DNA from 2 places in the Myceligenerans crystallogenes genome. Region 2 is predicted to be linked to the other one. Evidence: riboswitches for the same ligand, from Rfam matches in the RefSeq annotation. Region 2 holds a riboswitch; the other holds the start of a gene.
The links. A riboswitch is a leader RNA that binds a small molecule or an ion and turns the genes downstream of it on or off. The one in region 2 is predicted to bind S-adenosylmethionine.
Positions count from the first base shown of each region.

Region 1 (5,627 bases), 190 kb from region 2:
GACCGCCGCGCGGCCCTCCGCGCCGAGCTTGCGGTGCGTCGTCGTCGCCGGGTGCGTGATCAGGGACTTGGCGTCGCCGAGGTTGTTGGAGATGTCGATGACCCGCAGCGCGTCGAGGAAGGCGAAGGTGCGCTTCTTCGCGGCGTCGTCGTCGGACCCGGGCGGGACCCGCAGGTCGAAGGTCACGACCGTCCCGCCGCCCGACATCTGCGACCGGGCCAGCTCCACCTGCGGGTGCGAGTCCAGGAACGGGTAGCGCACGCCTGTCACGCCGTCGAACCCTTCCAGCGCCTGCGCCACCTCGACGGCCGACGCCGACTGCGCCGCCACCCGCACCGGCAGCGTCTCCAGCCCCTTGAGCAGCGTCCACGCGTTGAACGGCGACAGCGACGGCCCGGTGTTGCGGATCAGCGTCTGCACGGGCCCGGTGATGAACTCCTCGGAGCCGAGGACGGCGCCGCCCAGCACGCGGCCCTGGCCGTCGATGTGCTTGGTCGCGGAGTAGACGACGACGTCGGCGCCGAGCTCCAGCGGCTGCTGCAGCAGCGGCGTCGCGAACACGTTGTCGAGGATCACGGTGGCGCCGGCCTGGTGGGCGAGCTCGCACACGGCGCGGGCGTCCACGATGTCCTGCATGGGGTTCGACGGCGTCTCGAAGAACACGACGTCGGCCGGCGTGGCCAGCGCCTCCTCCCACTGGGCGAGCACGTGCCCGTCCACGTAGTCCGTCCGCACGCCCCACTTGGCGAGGATCTCGTCGAAGATCACGACGCTCGACCCGAACAGGGCCCGCGCCGCCACGATCCGCGAGCCGCTCCGGACCAGCGCCGCCAGCGCGGTGAACACCGCCGACATGCCGCTGGCCGTCGCGTAGCAGGCCTCGGCGCCCTCCAGGACGCGCAGCCGCTCCTCGAACGTGTGCACGGTCGGGTTGCCGTAGCGGGAGTACACGAACCGGTCGAGGTCGCCCTTGAAGGCGGCCTCGGCGTCGGCGGCGGAGTCGTAGGTGTAGCCCTGCGTGAGGAAGACGGCCTCGCTCGTCTCCTGGAACTCGGAGCGCGCGTGGCCCGCACGCACGGCGAGGGTCCGGGGACGGGCGTTGGCGGGCAGGGGCTTGCGCCCGGACCCGCCCGGGATGCCGCCGGCGGGGGAGGCGCCGGTGCTCAGCCTCCGTCGCTCCTCGTGCTCGCCGGTCGTCACGCGCCGGCCTCGTCGATGATGCCCTTCCAGGGCAGCTCGCGGACCTTCCAGCCGTTGTGGTTCCGCACGCCGTCGGGCCCTGCCGGGCCCTCGAAGCCCTCGAGCACGTTGTACGACGGCGCGATGCCCGCGCTGGTGGCGAGCCGCGCCGCGCCGATCGAGCGCTGGCCGGAGCGGCACAGGAAGACGACGGGGCCGGTGCTCTCGCCGACGCCCGACTTCAGCTCCTCCAGGAACGCCGGGTTCGGGCGGCCGTCGGCGTGCACCCACTGCGTGAACACGACGTCCTTGCCCAGGGAGGCGGCGTCGGGCACGCCGATCGTGCGCCACTCGCCCTCGGTACGGACGTCCACGAGGACGGCGCCGGGCTCGCCGGCGAGGAGGTCCCAGGCCTGCTGCGGGGTGATGTCGCCTGCGTAACCGGCGGCGGGACGCACGCTGCTCGCGTCGAAGGGCCGCGGTTCGGGCTGGGCCTGGGTGGGGTTACCGGGGTCGGTCATCGCACTCCTCCATCGGTCGTGGCGGTAGCACCCTGGGCCGGTCGCCCGCGTCCGGTGCGCGCGGGTCTCCCGCGGGTTGCTGCGGGGTCGACGTGCCACGTCACTCGCCCGCTCGGGATGGTCGTTCGGAATCGTACGCCAGGGCCGCGGGCTGCCCACAGGACGGGACCAAAATGTGGACGCTCGTTGACGCTGCTGCAACCGGGTCGCAGGATGACCGCGGGTCATGAGATTCAGCGCTAAGCCCCGGCTGGCTGACCGGCAACCCTCCTACCGCGGTGGGGTGCCCCGGGTGACGACCTGGTCGTACGCGAGAACGCGTGCGACAAGTGCGGGGAGGGTTCCCCCAGGATGTACTGGAGGACGGCATGACGGCGACGACCGGCATCACCAAGATCGACACCACCGAGGCTTCCGGGGCAGCGGCTCCGGGCGATGTGACGAACGTCGCCCCGCTCCTGCCCGTCGTCGGGCACGACACGTACGTGCCCCTCGTGGACGGGCGGCGGGTCACGTACGCGAACCTCGACGTGGCCGCGTCGGCACCGGCCCTGGAGTCCGTGGCGCAGCGCGTCGCGGAGACCCTGCCGCTGTACGCGAGCGTGCATCGCGGCGCCGGCTACCTGTCGCAGGTCTCCACGGCGCTCTACGAGGCGGCCCGCCAGGCGATCGGCGCGTTCGTCGGGGCGCGCGAGGGCGACCTGACGGTCGTCACCCGTAACACCACCGACTCCCTCAACCTCCTCGCGGGCTGCGTCCCGGCGGGAGCCGACGGCGGACCGGGCCGCGTGCTCGTGCTCGACGTCGAGCACCACGCCAACTTCCTGCCCTGGCAGCGCGAGGCCGACGCGACGGTGCTGTCCGGCGGCCCGACCGTCGCCGGGACCGTGGCCCAGGTCCGGGAGGAACTGGCCGGCGCCGCCGCGGCGGGTGCGCCGTACGCGCTGCTCGCGGTCACCGGCGCGTCCAACGTGACCGGCGAGTCCCTTCCGGTCGGCGACCTGGTGGCAGCCGCCCACGAGAACGGTGCGCGCATCGTCCTCGACGGCGCGCAGCTCGTGCCCCACCGCCGCTTCTCGCTGGCGGACACCGGCGTCGACTACCTGGCCTTCTCCGGGCACAAGACGTACGCGCCGTACGGCGCGGGCGTGCTGATCGGCCGCCGCGACTGGCTCGACGCCGGGACGCCGTACCTCGCGGGAGGCGGCGCCGTCCGGCGCGTGCGCACCGGCACGACGGAGTGGCACGAGGGCCCCGCCCGGCACGAGGCGGGCTCGCCGAACGTCATCGGCGCCGTCGCGCTGGCCGCGGCGTGCGAGGCGCTGGCCGCGCTGGACCCCGCCCGCGTGCACGAGCACGAGAGCGCGCTGCGGCGCCGCCTCGTGGACGGCCTCGAGGCGATCGACCGCGTGTCGGTCGTCCGGGTGTGGACCGACGCCGCCGACCCGGTCGGCGTCGTCACCTTCAACGTCACGGGGTACGACCCGGGGCTGGTGGCCGCGTACCTGTCGGCCGAGCACGGCATCGGGGTGCGCGACGGCAGGTTCTGCGCGCACCCGCTGCTCGGCCGTCTCGGGTTCGACGCCGGGGCCGTGCGGGCGTCCGTCGGCGTCGGCACCGCCGGCGAGGAGATCGAGCGGCTGCTGGCCGCCGTGCGCGCGCTCGTCGAGGACGGGCCGCGGGGGAGGTACGACGTCGTCGACGGGCTGTGGATCGTCGTCGACGACCCGCGGCCGGTGCCGGAGGGGTCCGGGCTGGCCGGCCTGCTGGCCACCGCCGCGGCGGGCTACCTGGCCGAGGCAGTGGGCTGCCTACCCGACGAAGTCTGACATGTGTGAAATTCCCTTGAATGGCGGCTGACCTGGGGCGATAGCCCCAGTACCGTTATTGATTTCCCTTCACCGCATTTCTTGCGCGCGCGAGTTAGCCCTCGTCGGGCTACGTTCGAGAGGTGCCGGACGTGCCCGGGGGTAAAACCCCCGGGCATCACGAGAATCATCTCGGAGGGGGAGAGGGGAAAATCATGGACTGGATGTCAGGCCTGACAAGTGCGTGGAGCTCGGTCGCAAGCTTCGTCCCGAAGCTGCTCGTGTTCCTCGTCATTCTTCTGATCGGCTGGATCATCGCCAAGGCGGTGTCCAAGTTCGTCGGCATGATCCTGAACCGGATCGGGTTCACCAAGGTTCTCGACAAGGCGGGCGCGGGGCGTTTGCTGGGCGGCTCGGGAATCGAGCCGATCACGCTGCTGACCAAGATCATCTACTACTTCATCCTGCTGATCGTCCTGCAGCTCGCGCTCAGCGCTTTCGGGCCCACCAACCCGGTGACGCAGATCGTCAACGACATCGTCGCGTGGCTCCCGAAGCTCGTGGTGGCAATTGTCATCGTGGTGATCGCCGGTGCCATCGCGAATGCCGTCAAGGATCTGATCATGGCGAGCATGGGGGGCGTGTCCTACGGCCCCATGCTGGCGAAGATCGCCCACATCGCGATCCTGTTCTTCGGAATCGTCGCGGCGCTCAACCAGGTCGGTATCGCGGTTTCCGTGACCACCTCGGTGATGACCGCGGTTCTCGCCGCGATCGTCGGCGTCGTCGTCGTGGGTGTCGGCGGTGGTCTCATCGGCCCGATGCGCGCGCGCTGGGAGGGCTGGCTGGCCGCGATGGACAGCGCGTCCGCCCAGGCCGGTACCCGCGGCGTGCACCGTGGTGCGACGACGCAGGCGACGCAGCAGGTCCCGCCGCAGCAGCCCCCGGCGGGCGGCTACAACCCGCCGGTGAGCGGCTGACGGCACGACCACGTCGAACCGGCACGTCGAGGCCCCGCATCCCGAGGACGGAGTGCGGGGCCTCGCCCGTGCCCGCGGCGCCCCTGACCGGAGCATCGACCGCGGCGATTCCCGCGCGCCACGCGTGAGATCCCCTGGCGGTATCCCGCCATGGCGTATCCTCGCCGCATTCTCGATGCATCGGTATCGGCTGGAGGTGAGAGATGTTCGGGAACGTCCTCGGTCTGTCGCAGGCACAGGCCCTCGCGTACCGCGAGCTCGTCGGCACGCCCTCGCTCGACGCGGGCGACCTGGCGCGGCGGATGGGCACCGAGCCCGGTGAGGCGTACGCCGTGCTCCAGGTGCTCGAGGAGCACGGGCTGGCCGCCCGGCAGGGCACCGACGACTCCCGGTTCCAGGCCGCGCCCCCGGAGATCGCGCTCGGCGCCATCCTCGCCCGGCGCACGGACGAGCTCCGCACCGCGCAGCTCGAGATGCTGGACCTCGAGGAGGAGTACCGCCGCGCCGCCGACCTGCGCCCCGCGAGCGACATCGTCGACCTCGTGCGCGGTTCCGACGCCGTGCTGCAGCGCATCCTGCAGTTGCAGGCCGGCGCCCGCGAGACCGTCGAGACGTTCCAGCGCCCGCCCGTCCTGGTGATGGGACCGGACGAGAACACCGCCGAGGAGGACGCCGTCCGGCGCGGCGTGCGCTACCGGGCCGTCACCGACCGCTCGATGATCGACGAGGGCATCACCACGATCGACGTGATGACGGAGGACATCCGCGCCGGCGAGGAGATCCGGATCGCGGACAACGTCCCCATCAAGGCGTTCATCATCGACCGCCGGCTCGCGATCGTCCCCGTGCAGAGCCAGCTGCGGCCCGACGACGAGGTCGACACCGTCTCGGCCCTCATCATCCACGAGAGCGGGCTGCTCGACGGGATCATCGCGTTGTTCGAGGCGTTCTGGCGGGACGCGGTGCCGCTGCGCGTCCAGCCCGACGGGATGACCGGCGAGCTGGACGACGTCGACCTGAAGATCCTGGGGCTCATGCTGTCGGGGCTGACGGATCAGGCCGTCGCCAAGCACCTGGAGCTCGGGCTGCGGACGGTGCAGCGCCGGGTGAAGTCGATGATGGACACGGCCGGGGTGGCG
Region 1 is NZ_BAAANL010000004.1:478,252-483,878, forward strand. It holds gene ABD208_RS12335 (O-succinylhomoserine sulfhydrylase) at 1-1,110, opposite strand, end outside; gene ABD208_RS12340 (rhodanese-like domain-containing protein) at 1,197-1,700, opposite strand; SAM riboswitch class IV at 1,923-2,038, shown strand; gene ABD208_RS12345 (aminotransferase class V-fold PLP-dependent enzyme) at 2,069-3,529, shown strand; gene ABD208_RS12350 (mechanosensitive ion channel family protein) at 3,652-4,488, shown strand; gene ABD208_RS12355 (helix-turn-helix domain-containing protein) at 4,692-5,627, shown strand, end outside.
Region 1: linked by a shared signal. The riboswitch ahead of ABD208_RS12345 (aminotransferase class V-fold PLP-dependent enzyme) and the one ahead of metE (5-methyltetrahydropteroyltriglutamate--homocysteine S-methyltransferase) in region 2 are both predicted to bind S-adenosylmethionine.

Region 2 (5,627 bases):
CTCCATGCGGGACCGCGCGGCCTCGACGGACGTGACGTCCGCGTCGAGGTCGTCGATCGCGCCGACGACGTCGCCGAACTCCGAGTAGCACAGGTGCGTGTGGATCTGGGTCGACGGCGCCGCGCCGGAGGTCGCCAGGCGGAACGAGCGCACCGACCAGTCGAGGTAGCCCGGCTGCGCACCGGCGTCCAGCGGCAGCAGCTCACGCAGCGCGGCCTCGTCGACCTGGACGATGCCGGTCCCGGCCGCCTCCAGGTCCGCGACCTCGTCGCGCAGCGCGAGCGCGACCTGGTTCGCGGTGTCGCGCAGCGGCTGGTCGTCGCGCACGAACGACCAGGCCAGGATGGTCACCGGGCCGGTGAGCATCCCCTTGACGGGCTTGTCGGTGAGCGACGCCGCGTACTGCGTCCACGGCACCGTGATCGGCTCCGGGCGCGACACGTCGCCCCACAGGATCGGCGGCCGCACGCAGCGCGAGCCGTACGACTGCACCCAGCCGTGCACCGTCGTCGCGAAGCCGGCGAGCCGCTCCGCGAAGTACTGCACCATGTCGTTGCGCTCCGGCTCGCCGTGCACGAGCACGTCCAGGCCCAGCTCCTCCTGCAGCTCGATCACGCGGGCGATCTCCCCGCGGATCCGCGTCGTGTACTCGGCGTCGTCGATCTCGCCGCGCGTCCAGGCGGCGCGCGTGGTGCGGATCTCGGAGGTCTGCGGGAACGAGCCGATCGTGGTGGTGGGCAGCGGCGGCAGGTTCAGCCGGGCCTGCTGCGCCGCGGCGCGATCGGCGTACGGGGCACGGGCGAAGTCCGCGTCGGACAGCTCGCCGAGGCGTTCCCGGACCTCCGGGACGACGACGCCGGCCGCCTCCGCCCGCGCGGCCACCGCGGCGGCCGACGCCGTGAGCTCCTGGGCCACCGCGTCCCGGCCCGCGGCCAGCGCGCGGGACAGGGTGACGACCTCGGCGACCTTCTGGTCGGCGAACGCCAGCCAGCCGGCCAGCGCGGGGTCGAGGCGCGGCTCGTCGTCGACGTCGTGGGGCACGTGCTGCAGCGACGTGGACGTGCCGACCGCGATCGCCGCGGCGCCGGCCGACTCGCGGAGCGTCTCCAGGACGCCGAGCTTCGCGGCGAGATCCGCGCGCCAGATGTTGTGACCGTCGATCACGCCCGCGACCAGGGTCTTGGTCTCCAGCCCGGGAACGGTGGACGACGACGTCGCGGGTGCGGAGGCGGCGTCGGACGCCCCGGAACCGCTGCCCGGCAGCGGGGAGCTGCCGCGCACCAGGTCGACGGCGATCGCCTCGACGGCGGTGCCGGCGAGCACCGACAGGTGGTCACCCGACGCGCGGCGCAGGTCACCGAACGGCGCGGCGACCAGGATCTGCGGGCGCTCGGTCCCGGCGGCCGCGGCGGTGAGCCCGGCGTACGCGCGGCGGACGGCGTCGGACACGGTCTCGTGGTCCGCGGCGATGAGGTCGCTGACCAGCGCCGGCTCGTCGAGCTGTACCCAGGGGGCGCCCGCGGCGGCGAGCGCGGCGAGGAGCTCGCGGTACGCGGCGACGACGTCGTCCAGGCGGGACAGCGGCGAGAAGTCCTCGGGGGCGCCGTCCTCCGGCTTGCTCAGCAGGAGGTACGTGACCGGGCCGACGACGACCGGGCGCGTCACCACGGGAATCCCGCCGTCGGACGGGCGCGCGGCCTCGGTGAACTCGCGGACGATGCGGTCGTCGGCGAACGAGATCGGCGTGGACGGGCCGATCTCCGGGACGAGGTAGTGGTAGTTCGTGTCGAACCACTTGGTCAGCTCGAGCGGCGGCTGCGCGGCGGTGCCGCGCGCCAGGTCGAAGTAGCCGGCGTCCTGTGCGCCGTCCGTGAAGCGGGACGGGATCGCGCCCAGCGTGAACGTGATGTCCAGCACCTGGTCGTAACGGGAGAACGAGCCCGGGATCGCGGCGTTGCCCGCCTCCAGGCCCAGCTCGGCCAGGCGGCGGACCGTGGCGAGGCGCAGGTCGTGGGACGTGCGCTCCAGGTCCTCCTCCGTCGTCCTTCCCGACCAGTACGACTCCAGCGCGCGCTTCAGCTCGCGCCGTCGCCCGATGCGCGGGTAGCCGAGCACCGTGGCGTGGGGGAATGAGGGCAGATTGCTCTCGGTCATCTCTACTCCATCGCACCTGGCATTGAGCACCGTGCCCCGGCAGGGGTGGTTGCTGCGGCGTCACGGAGCCAGGTCTCTCGGCCGCTCTGGATGGGTGAACATGCCTCCGGGAGGAGGCGTGAGGGCCGCCCGGCGGACGTCGTCGTGCGGGCCCTCCGGACCCCGGCTCAGGCCGGGGTTGTCGTGAGTCCGGCGGCGGACAGCAGGTCCAGCGCCGGACGGTGCTTGTTGAACGTGTACACGTGGATGCCGGGCGTGCCCGCGTCGAGGACGGCCCGGGCGAGCCGCACCGTGTACTCGATGCCGCGCTCGTGCTGGGCCTCGACGTCGGGTGAGCCGTCGTCGAGCTGCAGGCCGTCGAGCTCCGCGAGCAGGCCCGGCGGCGGGACGACGCCGGTCAGCTCGTGCACCCGGCGCAGGCGGCGCGGCTCCGTGGCGGGGAGGATGCCGGCCAGGATCGGGATCGTGACCCCGGCCTTCCGGGCCGCCGTCGTGAACCCCGTGTACGAATCGGGCTCGTAGAACAGCTGGGTGATCGCGAAGGAGGCGCCTGCCTCCTGCTTCTCCAGCAGGCGGGCCACCTCCTGCTCGCGGGTCGTGCCGGCGCCGGGGTTCCCGTCCGGGAACGTGGCGACGGCGATGGTGAGCGGCTTGGCCGCGCCCCGCAGCGCGTTCGCGGGGCTGGCGGCGCAGCGCCGGGCGTCGAGGTCGCGCAGCAGGCGGACCAGCTCGGTGCTGGAGTGCACGCCGTCGGCGGCCGGGCGCCAGTCCGGCTGGTCCTTCGGCGGGTCGCCGCGCAGGGCGAGGAACGTGCGGACCCCGGCCTCGAAGAAGTCGTCGATCACCTCCGACACGTCCTCGCGGGACGCGCCGACGCAGGTCAGGTGGGCCACCGGCAGGACGGGCGTGCCCTGCAGCAGCTTGCTCACGACGTTGCGCGCGGTGGCGCGGTCGCCGCCGCCCGCGCCGTAGGTGACGGAGATGAAGTCGGGACGTGTCGCGACGAGCCGCTGCGCGGTCTCCCAGAACTTCGGCGCGGCGTCGGGACGGCGCGGCGGCATGAGCTCGAAGGAGATCGTCGGGCGGCTCGGGTGCGGCGTCTCGACTGCCATGAAAATGATGCTCCCATCGGGCCTGGCGTTAGCACCTTGCCCGCGCCCGGAGGCCGGCAGGTTGCTGCGGTGTCGACGAGCCAGGACTCTCGACCGCTCTTGATGGACGGCAAGTATCGTCACACATGTCCACGACCGGATCGTTGTCGTGCTCACGTGCCGAGACGGCGCGTAGGGTGGCAGGCATGGACAACGAAGAGCGCCTCGCCGTCTTCATCGACTACGAGAACCTTGCGCTCGGTGCCCGGGAGCACCTGGGCGGCATGCAGTTCGACTTCGGGCCCATCGCCGACGCCCTCGCGGTGCGCGGCAGGGTCGTGGTGCGCCGCGCGTACGCGGACTGGTCGTACTTCGACGAGGACCGCCGCGCGCTGACGCGGCACCAGGTCGAGCTGATCGAGATGCCGCAGCGGATGGGGGCCTCCCGGAAGAACGCCGCCGACATCAAGATGGTCGTCGACGTCATCGAGATGGCCTTCGAGCGCGACTACATCTCCACGTTCGTGATGTGCACCGGGGACAGCGACTTCTCGCCGCTCGTGCACAAGCTGCGGGAGCTGAACAAGCGGGTGATCGGCGTCGGCGTGGAGCTGTCGACGTCGCGCCTGCTGCCCGCCGCCTGCGACGAGTTCCTCTTCTACGACCGCCTGGAAGGCGTGGACGTGCCGGACGAGGCCCCGGCCCCGGCGCCGAAGTCCCGCGGACGACGCCGGGCCGGGACGGCGGCCGGCGCGCGCGCCAGGGCCGTGCCGAGCGAGGAACTCGCGGAGAAGGCCCCCGAGGCCGAGGCCGCGGAGCCGGTGGCCCCGGAGGAACCCGCCGCGAAGGACGAGACGGGTGCCAAGGGCCGGGCGGCGTCGTCGTCGGGCCGGCGCCGGAAGCCGAAGGCGACGCCCGAGCCGGCCGACGTCGGCGTGCACGACGACGTCCAGGACGACGAGGCCGACGAGCCGGGCGGCGAGTCGCCGACCATGGAGGTACGGGTCGCGCAGACGCTCAAGGACATGCAGGCGTCCGCCGAGGGGTCGGTGACCGCGTCCATGCTGAAGCGGACGCTGGTGCGCAAGGACCCGACGTTCAGCGAGTCCGACTACGGGTTCCGGACGTTCGGCGAGTTCCTGCGGTTCCTGGCGGAGCGCGGGTTCGTCGTGCTGTCGGACGGCCCGTCGAAGGGCGACCCGGAGGTCTCCCTGCCCGAGGCGGGCAACGCGGACTCCGCGTTCGCGCTGCTGCGTGCGGTGGTGCAGGGGTCGGGCGGGAACGCCGTGCTGTCGGGGCTGAAGAACCGGGTGCGCAAGGAGCGGCCGGACTTCTCGGAGAAGGCGCTCGGGTACCGCGGGTTCCTGCAGTTCGCCAAGGCCGCGCAGACGGCGGGGGCGATCGACCTGACCTGGGACGACGACGCCGACGACTACCTGGTGACCGCGCGCTGACGTCGTGTTGATCACATCCGGCGGTTTGGTCGGATTCCCCTCGGGGGCGGTGTGCCAGGGCACAATGTGCGGGTGACCTACCGGGTACTCAAGCTCATCCTCTCGCTCCTGATCTTCGCGCTCCTGCGGCCGCGGGTCACGGGCGCCGAGAACATCCCGCGCCAGGGCCCGGTGATCATCGCGAGCAACCACCTGTCGTTCATCGACTCGATCCTCATCCCGATCATCGTGCCCCGGCACGTGACGTTCCTGGCCAAGAAGGAGTACTGGACCGGGCGCGGTATCAAGGGCGCGCTGTCGCGGTGGTTCTTCACCACGATGGGGGACATCCCGGTGGACCGCAACGACCCGCGTGCCGGGCAGCGGTCGCTGGAGGACGCGCTCGCGGTGCTGGAGCGGGGCGGGGCGTTCGGGATCTACCCGGAGGGGACGCGGTCCCGGGACGGCAAGCTGCACCGGGGCCACACCGGCGCCGCGTGGCTCGCGCTGCAGGGCCGGGCGAAGGTGGTGCCCGTCGGCCTGATCGGGACCGACAAGGTCAAGCCGATCGGCAAGCTGCCGCGGCTCGGGCGGATCGAGATGCATTTCGGTGCTCCTATCGATCCGTCCCGTCAGATCGAGGCGGGCTCGAAGCCGGCGATGGCCCGCCGCCAGCTGACCGACGAGGTCATGACGTCGATCCAGAAGCTGAGCGGCCAGGAGCGCGCTGACTGACGGACGGGCAGCCGGCCAGGTGATCGTCGACGACGCCGCAGGCCTGCATGGCGGCGTACATCGTCGTCGGGCCGACGAAGCGGAAGCCGGCCTTCTTCAGGGCCTTGCTCAGGGCCTTCGACTCCGGGGTGTGTGCCGGCACGTCCGACCAGACCGCCGGGCGGGCGACGCGCTGGGACGGGTCCGGGGCGAAGGACCAGAACAGCTCGTCGAG
Region 2 is NZ_BAAANL010000004.1:284,241-289,867, forward strand. It holds gene metE (5-methyltetrahydropteroyltriglutamate--homocysteine S-methyltransferase) at 1-2,154, opposite strand, end outside; SAM riboswitch class I at 2,159-2,251, opposite strand; gene ABD208_RS11540 (methylenetetrahydrofolate reductase) at 2,322-3,266, opposite strand; SAM riboswitch class I at 3,277-3,375, opposite strand; gene ABD208_RS11545 (NYN domain-containing protein) at 3,452-4,699, shown strand; gene ABD208_RS11550 (lysophospholipid acyltransferase family protein) at 4,772-5,413, shown strand; gene ABD208_RS11555 (DNA-3-methyladenine glycosylase I) at 5,367-5,627, opposite strand, start outside.